2 regions of the Levilactobacillus sp. HBUAS70063 genome follow, and region 2 is predicted to be linked to the other one. Evidence: predicted binding sites of a transcription regulator. Region 2 holds the regulator's gene; the other holds the start of a gene.

Region 1 (8,028 bases), 530 kb from region 2:
TCCTGATTCATTTAACCGAAATGGCCACCACGAAGCGTGACGAAGTTTACTCACGAATCGGCCAATGTCAAACCTTACTCGGCATGTCAACCGAAGAAATCGATTCGATGATGTCCGAACTGGTTACCGTTAAGGAACAACTCGATACGGTCAGTCACAAGCGACTGATTGCTAAAGAAGTCGATAAAACGAATTAAAAACGACCAACGCCCCCTACTCGAGTGCGTTGGTCATTTTTTGTGGTTCGTTAAAATAGCGCGGTCCTGGTCACCTACCGTTCGTGGAAGTTGGTCGTAACCAGTGCCTGCGCCTGCCAGCAGTTCCGCCTGCTGTGGGGAGCGCCTACAGCCAAAGAGCGGTCTTCCGGCTCGCTTGGAAGCCTTACACAACCCGTAAGTCTCCCAAGTCGTCCCACGCCGTAATCTGGCTCAAAACGCCAGCTAACGGCGTTGTCACGGCTGGCTCCACCACTGGCGGTCTCCGGCGGGGTAACGATGATCACTGACGCGGCGTCAACTTGCATCAATGTGGCTGGCTACCGCTGTACACGGCAGACCGCAAGATTCAACTCTTCAGTGAGCACCGTCAGTGCAGCGTCGCAATCATGGCGCCCACGGCAATCAGGTTATTGAAGCCGTGAAGAATGATGGTCGTCTGCAGCTTATCCGTCTTACGATAGATGTAGGCAAACGTCCCGCCCATAATGGCGTAAATCAGCCAACTGATCAGGTTATCGCTCTGATGGACCAGTGAGAAGACCACGCCACTCGTGATGACCGGTAGCCAGAAGGTCTTATCCGGAAAGCATCCCCCGACCAGAATTCCCCGGAAGGTCAGTTCCTCCAGAATCGGCGAGGCCAACACGGCGGTTAAACTTAACATCACCAGCGTTAGCGTGCTGTGCCCCATAATCTCGGCAATCAGCGCGTTGTTCTTGGTGCTGGTCTCGTTGAAGAAAGAAATGTTGACCACGTTGAGGGCCATCTCCGCGATAATCATGAAGAGATACCCCTTCACCATTAGCTGCCAGTCCTGCCGCGTTAGCCGTTGCCAGTGTCCCGGGTGAACCCGTGAGAAGATCCACCCCCCCACGCCAATGGCGACCACGAAACCGAGCAGATAGCCCCCGGCCCAGAGTCCGCGTTGTCCGAGCGTCCCTCGACTCATAAAGCTCAGTGGAATCTGAACGATTGAGACGATGACGATCATGATTAATACCCAGCCAAAATTCCAATATTTAGATGGCTGTCCTGTGCTTTTCACGTTACCATTCCCTCGATTCATTTTGTTTTTTTAATAAACTAACCCCTATCGCCTCTACAGTACCAGTCATTAGCGACTAAATTCCAAAAATCAGAAAAAAATTGCCAAATATTTATTTTTTAATAGCATTTTTCATAATTCTGAGTTACTATAGGGTTGCGGGTAAGTTTGAACTAACTTCGACTTACGCGTGAGGCTTCTGTCCTCATTCAACAGACAGATTTCATTTTACTCCCCCAAAGTAGATGAAATTTTTACAACATAATCCCCCAATTATGTTGTAACCTTACTCTTTGGCCATTGCGACTTATCGTAATGGCTTTTTTTGTGCCTATTTTTACACTTAATCGTCTTCATCCGATTGGCGTGGCCACAGGAACCAAAACAATCCGAGGTTGACCACCGTGGCGACCGCCAAACCGGCCAAGCCAAATAACACCTTGATCCAGCCCGTCAGCGCCCACGCCAACAGACCCCACATGGTCCCGCCAATGATGAGCCCGGTCATCACGAGAATTAAGATTGCCGTTATGCCTTTCATCGGTGTGCCCCTTTCACTACTAATGCTAAAAGCTTACCACGTTTCGTCCATTTACCGAAGTGCTTTTCCCGGACATCCCCGGCCAACTGGTCGAACCAATGCTAGTCATCACAAATCGTGCAATCGCTTGCAACGGCGCTGTTTAAGCGTTTTACCTCATCGCTATTTTCGGAAAATCAAGGGGAATTAATTGCTTATTGTCACCGGGTACCCTAAGATAAATAGTGAATGAATACGCTAAACGTTAGCAGAAAGGACGACGATCAAGCTTGAAAATAATTACGTTACACGTTTTAGACGATTCCCTGCAGGTGAGTTATGCGCCGGCCGGCCAGCCCGCCGCCGAGCGTCAATTTACGATTGCCTACAACTCGGACCAAGGGATTGGTGAGAACCTGGAAAATCTGCGCGTGAAGTTAGTGGGGCTCGACGTTGACGCGGCCGTCATCGACAACGCTCTCAGCTACCCCTTCTCCGATACGGTCGTGGGCATTAACCACCAACGTATCGATATCGGCCTTGCGATTACCAACATGCTCAACATCCCCGTGGTCAGCAGCCAAGCGATTGCTAAGCAAGGGTTGAATGCTGCGCTCCAAGCCAAGCGTGACTATCTGAGTTGGCATCTGGACTATTACGGCCAGTACCAAGGCAAACGCAACTACGGCCAGGAAGCCATGTTGACGGTGGGTAACGGGTTCTTCGGTCTGCGGGGAGCCTACACGGAAGCCCACGCCGATAAGGACAACTACCCCGGCCTGTATACGGCTGGCCTGTACGATCAGCTGACGACCAACATTAACGGCCGTCAAGTCACCAATGAGGACTTGGTTAATTTGCCAAACGCCCAAGCCCTAACCTTTGGGGTGGACCATCAAAATCCCTTCCAAATCAAGGCCAGCGACATTCAAGACATCTACCGGAGCCTCGACTTGCACACCGGCGCACTGACCACGACCATGTTGGTTCAGCTTTCCACCGGACACAGTCTACAGATTAAGACCACGAAGCTGGCCAACATGCACGACTGGCACCGCCTGAGTATCCAATACAGCGTGACCCCCCTCAACTTTGCCGGGTCTTTACAGATCTATTCCGAAATAGATGGTAGCGTTATCAACGCCAACGTCGACCGGTACGCCGCCTTTGACCAACGCCACATCAAGGTTACCGGTACGGGGCAACAGCCCGATACCATCTACCTGGAAGGCCAGACGCGGGCCTCGCAGGTTGGCTTCATCTTAGGCTCGCATCTCGCGGGTCCTGGCGAGGCCCTCGCGGCACCCGTGGACGTGCGTCCCAACGCGGAACAACACATTCAGCAGATGCGCTCGGTCGCCGTCCAGCCCAATCAGACCTACACCTTTGAGAAAAACGTTGTGCTCTTCACCGACCGGGAAACCGACGGCGATCTGATGACCGCGGCGAGCGCCGAACTGGCCAAGACGGCCTTCCAGAATTCGCTAGCCAGCAACACCACTTACTGGCAGAAACGCTGGCAAGACGCCGATATCCAGATCGATGGCGATATCACGGCGCAGAAGCTGACCCGGGTCAACCTGTATCACCTCTTTATTTCCACGCAAGCCATTGCTTCCGGCAAGATTGACGCCTCGGTCAACGCCCGGGGCCTCGACGGGGAAGCCTACAGAGGCCACGTCTTCTGGGATGAAATGTTCGACCTGCCCGTCTACGCCCTACACGATCCGCAATTGGCCAAGCAGCTGCTCATGTACCGGTACCGCCGTTTACCCGCGGCCAAAAAGAACGCCCAAGCGGCCGGATTTGCCGGGGCCATGTACCCTTGGCAATCCGGTGAGGTGGGCGACGAACAGTCTCAGGTGGTCCATTTGAACCCCTTAACGAACACCTGGGATCCCGACTACTCATCGCTCCAGCGTCACATCTCCCTGGCCGTGGCCTACAACGTCATCATGTACACCCACATTACCGGGGATCAGGCCTTCATGACCGACTACGGCTTGGAAATGTTGGAAGAAATCGCCCAATTCTGGCTCAGCAAGGCCAAGTTCGACGAGCAGACGCAACGTTACACCATTGACCAGGTCATGGGACCCGACGAATTTCACGAAAACTATCCCAACTCAGACGATACCGGTCTCAGCAATAACGCCTACACTAACCTGATGGTCACCTGGCTCTTCAACCAACTGACCACGTTGCGGCAAAAATTGCCACAGGCCAAGGTCCAGGCGGTCGACCAGAAGACCGACTTCACCAAGGCCGTGGCCGAAAAGCTCTACGGGGTTAGTCACCACTTGAAGCTCGACATCAACGAAGACGGCATTATTGGCCAATTTGAGGGCTACTTCAAGCTCCCACAACTCGACTTCAGTAAGTACCAGAAGAAGTACGGCGACATCTCCCGAATGGACCGGATCTTAAAGGCCGAGGGCAAGACCCCCGACGCCTATCAGGTCGCAAAGCAGGCCGATGCCTTAATGGCCTTCTACAGTCTGGACGCCAAGACGGTCATGGGCTTGCTGAAGCAGTTGGGTTACGACCTGCCGAAACAGGCGCTGCTCAAAAACCTGCAGTTCTACCTCGACCGCACCACCCACGGTTCCACCCTCTCTCGTATCGTCTACGCCGTTCTAACGGCGATGGCGGGGAACATGGACCAGTCGTGGCAACTCTTCTCTCAGGCCCTGTTATCCGACTATTACGACATTCAAGGCGGTACCACGGCCGAAGGGATTCACCTCGGGGTCATGGGCGCCGTCACCCTCATGTCCACCCGGCACTACGCTGGCGTTGACGTGTTGGCACCGACCATCACCGTTAAGCCGCATCTGCCGAAGCAGTGGCACGCCCTGCGGTTCAGTCAGTTAGTCCGCGGCATCCGCTACCACTTCGCGATCGACCATCACCAGGTCAAGGTCACGGCGGATCACGCAACCACCCTCACCATTGGTCAACATCAAGTTTCACTAAAACCGCAACAACCCGCAACTATTTCATATTAAGGAGTGTTTTTCATGACAAAGTTCGCTGATATTAAAGGATTCGTTTTCGATTTAGATGGGGTCATCACGGATACCTCCGTGCTCCACGGCACCGCTTGGCACCAACTGGCCGACTATCTCGGCGTGGCCTGGAGCGAAGAGCTCGCTAACGGCCTCAAGGGCATTAGCCGGATGGACTCTTTGGAAATGATCTTAAAGGCCGGGGGTAAGGAAAACGACTACACCCCAGCCGAAAAGGAAGAACTCGCCGCTAAGAAGAATACCAATTACGTGGCCGAGGTCGACAAGATGACACCAGCCAATATTTTACCCGGGATGAAGGCCTTCCTGGACGATCTACGGGCCAAGGGCTACCAATTGTCACTGACCTCCGCTTCGAAGAATGCGCCGCGGGTCTTGAGCAAACTGGAATTGGCCGACTACTTCCCTAAGGTTGTTGACCCGGCCAGTCTGACGCACGGTAAGCCCGATCCTGAGATTTACACTAAGGGCGCCGAGCTCCTGAATCTGCCCGCCGATCAATGCATCGGGGTCGAAGATGCGGCCGCCGGCGTTCAGGCCATCAACGCGGCCGGTGAGGTCTCCCTGGGCATTGGCGATGCCACCGAATTGGGCGCCGCCGACATGGTCTTCGCCAACACGGCGGACGTCACGTTAGCTAATATCGAGAAGAAACTCGGTTAACGCAACAGGTTTCAGCAACGCGGGTAGTCGCGATTTCGGTCGCAACTGCCCGTTTTGTTTTGCCCACCTACTTATTACTAATGTAAAAAATCACGATTGGGTTGCGGCCAAAAGTCGACCTTTACCAAATTTTACAAACTCTCCCAGTCACTCAACACGGGTAATGCCTCATCTGAGTCGGTCGCCGCCACTCCCCTGGCCAACTCTGCCCTCAGTTTCAGGCCGGCTAAAATCGCCGCTTTTTGCCGTAAAAACGGCGTATCCTCTACCCCGCTCTGATCAGCCGGTCATTGGATACGCCGTTCGTTATTTTTTAAGTTACTGAATCAGCCCAAAATGCCGCAGGCCCTTGACGATCCCGTCGTCCATATTCCCGGAGGTCACGTAAGCCGCCTTGTTCTTGGCCTGAAAGACACCGTTGCCCATGGCGATGGGGATATCCACCTCATCGAACATCTGGAGGTCATTTAAGCCATCCCCAAACGCATAGGTTTTGACGCCGGTGAGACCGGCTTCCTTGAGAAACGTCCGAATTCCCGTTTGTTTGGTGATTCCGGTCCGCATGGTGTCTAGTGCCCGCGGATTATTACGCACGAAGGACAACGTGCCGGCAAATTTTTCCTGATAAATCTTCTCCTTGTCACGATTAAAGACGTTCAGGAAGTTTATCTCTTGGTGCTGATACCACGTCGGGTCGACCTGGGCATCCAACCGAAGTAATTTAAAATTATCAACCGTATCCTGGTTGGCTTGACTCAACCGGAAGCCGCGATTGTTGAAGTAGCCCAGTGGATCGCCCTGCGCCTTAGCGAAGGCCGTAATCTCGTCGAGCGTGGCCTGGTCGATGACCGCGGCCGTTAATTTTTTGCCCTGATACTGGACGTAACTCCCGTTAGCACTGACCACAGCGTCGATGCCGGTCGCGTCGAGGACATATTGAATCTCAAAAATGTTTCTTCCAGTCGCAATAACTGGTAGAATATGATGTTGTTGCATTTCTTGAATGGCTGCGACACTTGTCGGTAAAACATTCTTGTCGTCGTCAAATAAAGTCCCATCCAGATCAAAAAAGACGATTGCTTGATACATTTAATCAACCTCCTAAATCCACTAATACCAACGGTTTCATTATACAACAATGACCAAAGGACCGGAAATGGCGGAAATTTTTCTTCCCGGCAGATGTAGTAGTCAGTCATTTTATGGTACACTATATCTTGTATTTCTAATAAAAGAGGGGCTATCATGGTGATAATTACAGCTGGAATGATCGGGGTCGGCAAAACGACCCTAACTGGAAAAATCGCATCACACTTAAATACGCAAGCATTCTTCGAACCCGTTGGTGATAACCCGGTGTTACCGCTCTATTACCGGGACCCGAAGCAATATGGTTTCTTGCTTCAGATTTACTTCTTGAACAAACGCTTTAGTATGATTAAGCGGGCGCTCGCGGACGACAACAACGTCTTAGACCGCTCCATCTACGAAGACGCCCTGTTCACGCGAGAAAACAACGCTGAAGGTAACATCACGGACACCGAGCTTGAGGTTTACTTACAACTCCTCGACAACATGATGAACGAATTAAACGAGCTGCCAAAGAAGGCGCCAGACTTACTGGTCTATGCGGACGCCGACTTTGACACCATCCTTCACCGGATCAAGAAGCGTGGCCGGGACTACGAACAATTCGACAACAATCCTGAACTGGAATCCTACTACAAGAAGATGTGGACGGCTTACCAAGGTTGGTTTGCCGATTACGACATCAGTCCTAAGATCAAGATTGACTTACAAAAGTATGACCTTGACCAACCAGGCAACACCGAAATCGTTCTGGGTCAGATTGACGAAGCCCTCAAGAGCATTCGCACCGACACAGCGGTTTAAAACCCAAAAATCTCCCGTAAACCAACACTGGTTTGCGGGAGATTTTTTGATCTAGTGATCGGCCGTTTCGGATGGCAATAGAATAATCTGGCTGTCGCCATCGTCATATGCCAAGACGGTATCCGGTAGTTCGGGAGCATAAGCGAAATTGGTATCAAACCCTGCGCTCAACGCAGCGGGCTGATCGTCCGCATCCATTTGAACGTATTCAAACGTGGTGGTCCCTTGATTGTTGTGCAGTTTGAACGTTAATAGATTCTCCAATGGGAAGACCCCTTGAAGATCGTGGTCGATAATTTTCCAAACGGCGTCGATCATGTCGCCGGGTAGAACCGCAACGGTGCCGTAACTGGCATAACGTGCATGATTTTTTTCGAACATTTTCTTCGCCTCCACTCTCGGTCATTTAGAACTATTATACCGTACTCACCTGTAAAACGGGAATAATTACGCTTGATGGTCACTGAGACTCTGGGTCTCGCGCCGGTCAAACAGATTGACGATAAAGGACAAGACGATCAGGAGCACCCCAGCAATAAAGATCAGATGGAGCCCTTGATACAGAATACCATGAAGCGTGGGTAAAAGGTGTGCTGGCAAATCTTTGGCCGTCTGTGGGTTAATCAACTTATTCATCATTGCCAGGTTGGTGCCGGCATG
Region 2 (8,028 bases):
TTGGTCTTACCGTGGAAACGGTGAGACGTGTAAGCATTGGCACTCTTGATACCGCCCTTGGCAGTTACTTTGAAACGCTTAGCTGCGGCGCGGTTAGTCTTCATCTTTGGCATAATACGTAATTTCCTCCTTAAATCGGCAGCTGATGCTACCCAATCAATTCACATTATTTCTCTGTGATGGGCGAAAGCATCAGGAACATGCTCCGACCGTCCATCTTAGGCCGTTGTACAACCGTTGCGACATCCGCCGTTTCAGCTGCCATACGATTAAGCACTTCGCGACCAATGTCCTTATGGGTAATTGCCCGACCCTTAAACCGGATTGAAACCCGAACTTTTTCACCCTTAGCCAAGAACTTCTTAGCGTTCTTCAGCTTGGTGTTAAAGTCGTTGGTATCAATGGTAGGACTCAAGCGAACTTCCTTGACACTGACCACTTTTTGCTTTTTACGCGCTTCGCGTTGCTTCTTTTGCAACTCGAACCGGTACTTCCCGTAGTCCATGATCCGGGCTACTGGTGGCTTAGCTTTCGGTGCAACCAAAACTAAATCGAGGTTAGCGTCTTCGGCGATCTGTAAAGCTTCGCGCTTGGTCTTGATACCCAATTGCTCGCCGTCACCAGCGATAAGCCGTACTTCACGTGCTCGAATTCCCTCGTTGACAATCGTGTCGTTTGCTATGGTAATCCACCTCCAAAATAATCTCCGAGAACTGCAGAATCTCACCCACAAAAAATGCGGGAACCTTTGATGATAATCAAACGGCTCCCGCAAGAAATCCAATCAAAATAATCGGATTAACGTGCATATCCAGCCTAGCAGCGTTAGCCACAAGGCGAGAAGCGGAAGCCTCTGCTTAATTTCTCAACTTAACCATCATACCAGCTAGCGTAGAACATGTCAACAGGGTTTTGTTACTAAAATATTGAGCTAACATCAAGACAACAAAAGGGCCGAGGCATGACCCCGGCCACCTTTGCATCAATTCTCTTCTATTCCCTAGTTGTTCGTCAGAAACATAATGGCTTAGTCTTCGCGACTGTAAGAAGCGATGTCGGCTAAGATTTCCTTAACGAAGGCGTCACTGCTCATGGATTGACTGTCATCTTCACCGTACTTCCGAACGGAAACCGTACCGTTAGCCATTTCATCTTCACCCACGACCAACGTGTATGGAATCTTGTGAGTTTGGGCGTCCCGGATCAGGTAACCCATCTTTTCACCACGCTTGTCAACGTTAACCCGCACGTCAGCGGCCTTTAATTCGGCGGCTAACTTGTCGGCGTAGGCCCCGTGCTTTTCTTCGGAAACGGGGATAATCGTGACTTGCTTAGGCGCTAACCAGGTTGGGAAAGCACCCTTGTAGATTTCGGTCAAGTAAGCGGTGAACCGTTCCATCGTTGAAACCAAACCACGGTGAATCATGACTGGACGGTGTTCTTCACCATCGGCACCGACGTAGTGTAAGTCGAAGCGTTCTGGCAACATGAAGTCTAATTGAATGGTCGACAACGTTTCTTCGTTCCCGAGAGCCGTCTTGGTTTGGACGTCCAGCTTAGGACCGTAGAAGGCGGCTTCCCCTTCGGCTTCAACGTAAGGTAAGCCCAGATCATCCATGGCCCCCTTCAACATCGTTTGCGCGTTGTTCCACATTTCATCGTCGTCAAAGTACTTTTCCGTGTTCTTCGGATCGCGGTAGCTCAAACGGAAAGTGTAATCCTTGATATCGAAGTCACGGTAAACCTTGACCATCAAGTCCAGGATACTCTTGAATTCGTCTTGGATTTGTTCTGGGGCAACGAACGTGTGACCATCGTTCAAGGTCATTTCACGAACCCGTTGCAAACCACTCAGGGCACCGGACTTTTCGTAACGGTGCATCATCCCTAATTCGGCAATCCGCAATGGCAGTTCGCGGTAAGAACGGATGTGGTGGTTGTAAATTTGAATGTGGCTTGGGCAGTTCATTGGCCGCAATTCAAGTTGTTCGCCATCGCCCATGTCCATTGGTGGGAACATGTCTTCACGGTAGTGTGCCCAGTGACCGGATTGCTTGTACAGGTCCAGGTTGGCCAGAACTGGCGTGTAAACGTGTTGGTAACCGTTGGCCACTTCCTTGTCAATGATGTACCGTTCGATCGTCCGCCGAATCGTGGCCCCATTTGGCATCCAGTAAGGTAACCCGGCACCGACCTTAGGATCAACGAAGAACAAGTCTAATTGGTTCCCGATAACCCGGTGGTCACGTTCACGGGCTTCTTGACGCTTAGCCAAGTCGGCATCCAGGTCGGCTTGCTTGTAGAAGGCTGTCCCATAAATCCGTTGGAGCATCGGGTTAGAGGACTTGCCTTGCCAGTAAGCACCGGCAACGGAAAGCAACTTGAACTTCTTCACGTCACCCGTGTTGGCTAATTGGGCACCGTCACTCAGGACTTCGTGATCGCCAACCTTTAAGAAGTTCACTTGGTCGCCGTCAACGGCCTTGATCAAAGCCGTCGTGTAAGGATCGTCCTTGGCCTTGGCTAAGGCGTCATCCTTGCTGACCGTCAACCGTTCGATGTCGAGCTTGTCACCCACCAACTTTTCAACGATCACGGCAATGGCGTCTAATTCATCGACGCTAACTTGTTGGTCGTCCTTGTCGGTATCCACGTAGAAGCCATCTTCGTCGGCGCTAACTTCACCCAAGCGAATGGCTGGGAATTCCTTCTTCAAGGCAATCCGAACTAAGGCGGCGGTGGTGTTCCGCAGAACCGTCAGCCCATCGGCATCGCTCTTCGTGACGATTTCAATGCTCCCGTCATGCGCGATGGGGGTTAAGTTGTCGATTAACTCGCCGTCCAACTTGGCCGCAACGGCCTTCTTGCCTAAGCTAATTGAAATCGACTTGGCAACATCTTCTGGCGTGGTACCAGCAGCGAATTCTTTAACGTTGCCGTCTGGAAATTTAAGTGAAATACTTGCCATAATTTTCAATCTCCCTTATTGATTTTGGGCTGACCAACGAAAAAATCCCCAGTGCCAAAGAAGGCACTGGGGACGTCATTAACGTGGTTCCACCCGATATTTTTCACGAGACTACTCCCGTGAACTCTAATCGTCGATAACGGAACGGACCGGCCGGAAATTTCCTCCCGACAGCTAGGAAAGTGGTAATGTCGGCGGGCGCTAAGTCGGCTTCCAAGCAAGGCCAACTCTTCCTGTAAACGTCTCTGCCAACACCATGTCTTTCGTCATAGCTCGTGTGGTTTCACTGACTATTAAACACTTGCGACTAATTATTGTCAAGCGTTGATGCCGAAAAATTATCGGCTAAGTTACCAGAAATTCCGAACGCCCAGCAGCCCCTACTGCGGTCGCCGATTAGCCCCCACCATGGTAATCTCACGCGCCAGGAAGCGAATCCGTTGCATCAGCCGCTGGGCCTTTAACGGTTCGTCATCCCCCCGCGTCGAAATCCGCAGGTGTTCTTTTTCCAGCTGGGCCATGGAGAAGTTGGAGCTAAAGAACGTGGGGAGTTCCTCTTGCATCCGGTATTCTAAGATAACGCCCAGCACGTCGTCTCTGACCCAGGCCGACATGGCATCGGCCCCGATATCATCGATCATCAGAACCGGGGACTTCTTCAAGGCATCGAGTTTTTCCGCCACGCCGTTTTGGGCGATCGCGTTCTTCATTTCCACCGCAAAGCTGGGGAAGTGAACCAACGTGGTGGTGTACCCATCGGCGGCCAACTGATTGGCCACGGCTGCCAAAAGATAGGTCTTCCCCACCCCAAAGCTGCCGGCCAGGTAAAGTGCCTGGTGACGACGCTTCGGATTGGCTTCGTAGGCGTCGATAAAGTCCAGTGCGGCCATTAACGCCTCGGCACGGTCCTCGTCTTGATCGAAATTAGCCAGCGCGGCCTCACGAATATTCTTGGGCATCGCGATGGACTTCACCCGCTGACGCAACTGCTGCTGCGCCTGTTTCTCCAAGGTGTCGGCGGTCGGCACGTAGGCCACGTCGATCAGGTGATTCGACACAATCAGTTGCGGTTCATACCCCGTGGCAAACGTGGTGCCCCCCTTCGCGAGCTTTTCGCGTTCCGAGACAAACTCATACAGTTTAGCCGCCGAACGGGTGAGCACGTCTTCCGCCAATTCCTGCTGGTGGTCGTGATAGAACTTAGTCACGGTCGGGTCATCGTAGACCTTCGCCATGAGTTGACGATAGTTATCGTTTAAATGCCGCTGACTCATCAGTTGCTGCATGGTCTTACTTAAATCTTCCATTGGCTAGTCCTCCTTCCCTTTACTGCGTTTCTCCAAGCGGGCAATCCGCTGCTGCAATTGCTTTTGTTGGGCCGTCGTGAGCTTGGCCTTAGTGGTGGCTTGCGCCGTGCCATCTGGCTTCTTCGCCCAGTCCGGTAAGGTCTCCTTAACCGTCGGCTGCCGGCGCGAGCGTCGCGGCTTAGTGGCCGCCTGCTGGCGCTCCCGAATCTTCTGGATGGCCAGCTGGGGCGTGTTAATCTTGGCCTTACTCCAGTCGTTAGCAATCGTGTCCAGCAGGTTCTTATTCAACGTGGGCCGATCCTCATCGACCAGCACGTGATAAATCATCAGATTCAAGACGGACTCGGGGAATAATTGCCGGCTCACTAGGTCGCGGACAATCCGCTGCTCGCCGTCCGTCACGAAGCCGCCGGTATTTTGCTTAATTCCCTGTAGGAAGGCCGCCGGTGCCGTATTGGCCGCCACCTTAATCAGCGCTTGTTCGGCGCTCGAAGCCCCCTTAACATCGGTCGCGGCCGGTGCTGGAGTGGCCGGCGCAACCGAGGCCTGCCGGTGTTGTAAACCAAAGGCCTGGGCAACGATGCGTTTGAACTGCTCCGGATTGAAGACGTTGGTCGCCAGGTCGGTGGCCTCACCAATATAACGGGCCATCGTCGGTTCGTCTAAGCCATAGGTCGCATGCTCCGTCAACAAGAGCTGGCGATACTTGCTGACCGCTCGCGTATCCACGAAGGACCGCTCCAGCAGTTCTCCCAGCAGTTTAAAATCAAACTGGACCTGGTCCGCCGATAAATTGGGACCACTGGCTGGTGACGAGGTTTCGCGATTATGGGTAATCACCGCGGGAATATCTCGCAGCTCATCCCCATCAACGTGAAACACGTCTAAGAAATTTTTGGTAATATTCTGTTCATTTTCGCTTGGCTTGGCGACCGGCGTATTCGCCGTCACCAATGCCTGGTAAAGCTCTTCGCCCACGACACCCAGCAACTGAACGCTCAGCAGGTCATCCTTAAAGAAAGCCTGCGGCGTCAGTGGCGCATGGAGCTCGTAGACAAAGCTCGACAGGTCGTCCTCGGTCTTCACTCGCGTGGTCAATAACCCCGTGGCTTCCAACCGCAAACGCGCCGCATACAGGTGGGCTAAGTCGAGGCTCAGTTCCGCAAGTAAGATGGCGTGGCGGTGATAACTTTCCCGTTCGGGTAGCCAAAAAAGGGCCGAAAAGAGCCCCGTGGCACTCGGTCCAATAATCGGCTGATAGAGTTGCGTAAGCGTCTGCCAGCTCTGATCGGTCAGGCGGTCGGCCAGCCGGACCAAAAAGCCCGTTTTCGGCTGCAATTGGTGCCAGGAATCCTCCATGCCCTATTTCGCCTCGCTTTGCCGATGGTTCCGGTCCTTGGCCTTCGCCTTATCCTTATCCATCATGTCTTTTAATTCATTGAAGAAGACGCCGGTATCCTTAAACTGCCGGTAAACACTGGCAAATCGGATGTAGGCAATCTCATCCACGTCAACCAACCGGTTCATGACGTATTCCCCGATTAGCTGACTGGAAATCTCATTAACCCCCAACGCGCGAATCTTATTCTCGACGTCATCGACCATCTTAGTCATGACATCCATCCCCACCGGTCGTTTCTCCGCCGAGCGGATGATGCCGCGTAGAATCTTCTCGCGGTTGAATTCCTCACGCGTCCCGTTCTTCTTAATTACCAACAGCGGTGTCACTTCAACTCGCTCAAACGTTGTGAACCGAAAGCCACAGCTCTCGCACTCACGGCGCCGGCGGATGACGCGCCCATCGTCGGTCGGTCGACTATCGACGACCCGCGATCCATTATGATGACAGTGCGGACACTGCATTTTGGTCACCTCATTTTTTCATTGGTTCTGATTGATTTAAACGTTAACAACACGTCGACCGTTCACCACGGTCAGCTCCCACCAATTGCTCAGTCGGACTTAATCGCCGACGACGAGCCTAAATTAGTGGTGTCAAGCCATTTTACCACTTGTTGGCGCGTTTCGGCAATCGTTCCCGCGTTATCAATCACGACATCGGCGCGGGCCACCTTCTTTTCAATCGGCCATTGCTGGTCAATTCGCGCCTGCGCGGCCGCCTGGGTGAGGCCGTCTCGGGCCATCAACCGCTGCCGTTGAATCGCTGGCGTGGTGGCCACGACCATGACGTGGTCCACCAGATGAATCAAGTAACCCACCTCGTAAAACGTGGGGGCATCGATCATGATGGCCGGCACGCCTTGTTTCCGGTACGTAGCCAGCTGACGGGTGATTTCCGCCTGAATTAAGGGCGTGGTGATGGCTTCCAACCGACGGAGTTCCGTCGGTTGACCAAAGACCAACCGGCCCAATTTATGGCGATTCAATTGCCCATCCGCCTGACGGTAGTCCGCCCCAAAGGTGGTCAAAATCTGCCGCAATCCCGGCGTTCCCGGGGCAACCACCTCACGGGCAATCACATCTGCGTCGATGATGGTCAAACCGGCCTGTCTGAGCCAGACACTGACCGTGGATTTTCCCGTGGCAATGCCGCCGGTCAAGCCCCACACCTCAGTCATGGGCCAAACCTTCTTCCACAGCTTCCGGCGGATACGGCTGGCAATGCGGACAGAAGTGGGTTCCGCGCTGGGCCACCTTAATCTTCACAATCTCGGTCCCACAGCGCTCACAGGGTTCCCCCTCGTGGCCGTAGACGTGTAGCTGATTCTGGAAGTTCCCCGCCTCGCCAAAGGCCGTGGAGAAGGAGTGAACGGTGGTGCCGTGCCCGGCAATTGCGCGCCCAATCTCCTGGATAATGGCCTTTCGTAGCGTGGCGAGCTGATCGGTCGTCAACGTGTCAACCGGCGTCAGCGGATTAATCTTCGACAACCACAGAACCTCATCCGCGTAAATGTTGCCTAACCCGGCAATGCGCGACTGGTCTAGCAGAAATGGCTTGATAATCTTATGGGACTTGCCAAAGATGCGTTGCATGTACGCCAGTGTTAACGTTTCTTCCGTGGGCTCCGGCCCCAGTTTGCCCAGCGATGGCAGTTCGATTCCCTCCGTGCCGGTCTTAACCAAGCGCATTCGGCCAAATTTCCGGGTATCGTTGTACCGCAGTTCCCGGCGATCCTTGAGATAAAAAATCACGTGGGTGTGTTTAGGCACCGGGCTTCCCGCGGGTTGAACGTCATACTTGCCCTCCATCCGCAGGTGAGAGACCAGCGTCAGGTCCCCGCTGAGCCGAAAGAGCAGGTACTTTCCCCGCCGGTCGACCCGTTCAATCTTCCGGCCAATCAGGTCGGCCGTAAAGATCTCGGCGTCCGGTCGCACCATCTTGGGATAAAAGACGTCGACGTGGTCAATCGTCGCACCGCCCACGAGACTCTCTAAGCCCCGCCGAACGGTTTCAACCTCTGGTAATTCTGGCATACATTCTCTCTCCTTTGTAGCTACTTGGCGTCATACCAGGTTGGCCCGTAGTGACTCTCAACCTTCAACGGGATTTCCAAATCAATGGCGGAATCCATCACGCTCGGGACCAGCTTAGCCAACGTTGGAATCTCCTCGGCGGGTGCCTCGAAGATCAACTCATCGTGAACCTGCAGAAGCATCGTGGCTTGTAGGTCTTGGATGGCCGCTTCCATGCGAATCATCGCAATCTTGATAATATCGGCCGCACTCCCTTGAATGGGCGTGTTCATCGCGGTTCGTTCGGCAAAGGACCGCTGATTGAAGTTCCGCGAGTTA

What was found. Region 2 encodes NrdR, which represses ribonucleotide reductase genes. Its sites were predicted from a motif close to ACACNATATATNGTGT; they were not measured.
Region 1: a site for NrdR is predicted at 6,683-6,698, ahead of V8I28_RS02705 (deoxynucleoside kinase). Genes of this name have one in related genera too.

The regions. Positions count from the first base shown of each region.
Region 1 covers NZ_JBANSM010000001.1:566,331-574,358, forward strand. Annotated here, with positions in the region: gene V8I28_RS02675 (MarR family winged helix-turn-helix transcriptional regulator) at 1-197, shown strand, start outside; gene V8I28_RS02680 (CPBP family intramembrane glutamic endopeptidase) at 586-1,263, opposite strand; gene V8I28_RS02685 (hypothetical protein) at 1,607-1,804, opposite strand; gene V8I28_RS02690 (glycoside hydrolase family 65 protein) at 2,074-4,791, shown strand; gene pgmB (beta-phosphoglucomutase) at 4,804-5,475, shown strand; gene V8I28_RS02700 (Cof-type HAD-IIB family hydrolase) at 5,794-6,564, opposite strand; gene V8I28_RS02705 (deoxynucleoside kinase) at 6,721-7,368, shown strand; gene V8I28_RS02710 (DUF960 domain-containing protein) at 7,420-7,749, opposite strand; gene V8I28_RS02715 (MDR family MFS transporter) at 7,816-8,028, opposite strand, start outside.
Region 2 covers NZ_JBANSM010000001.1:34,300-42,327, reverse strand. Annotated here, with positions in the region: gene rpmI (50S ribosomal protein L35) at 1-113, opposite strand, end outside; gene infC (translation initiation factor IF-3) at 167-688, opposite strand; gene thrS (threonine--tRNA ligase) at 1,028-2,968, opposite strand; gene dnaI (primosomal protein DnaI) at 3,349-4,275, opposite strand; gene V8I28_RS00260 (replication initiation and membrane attachment family protein) at 4,279-5,634, opposite strand; gene nrdR (transcriptional regulator NrdR) at 5,638-6,138, opposite strand; gene coaE (dephospho-CoA kinase) at 6,228-6,854, opposite strand; gene mutM (bifunctional DNA-formamidopyrimidine glycosylase/DNA-(apurinic or apyrimidinic site) lyase) at 6,847-7,710, opposite strand; gene polA (DNA polymerase I) at 7,731-8,028, opposite strand, start outside.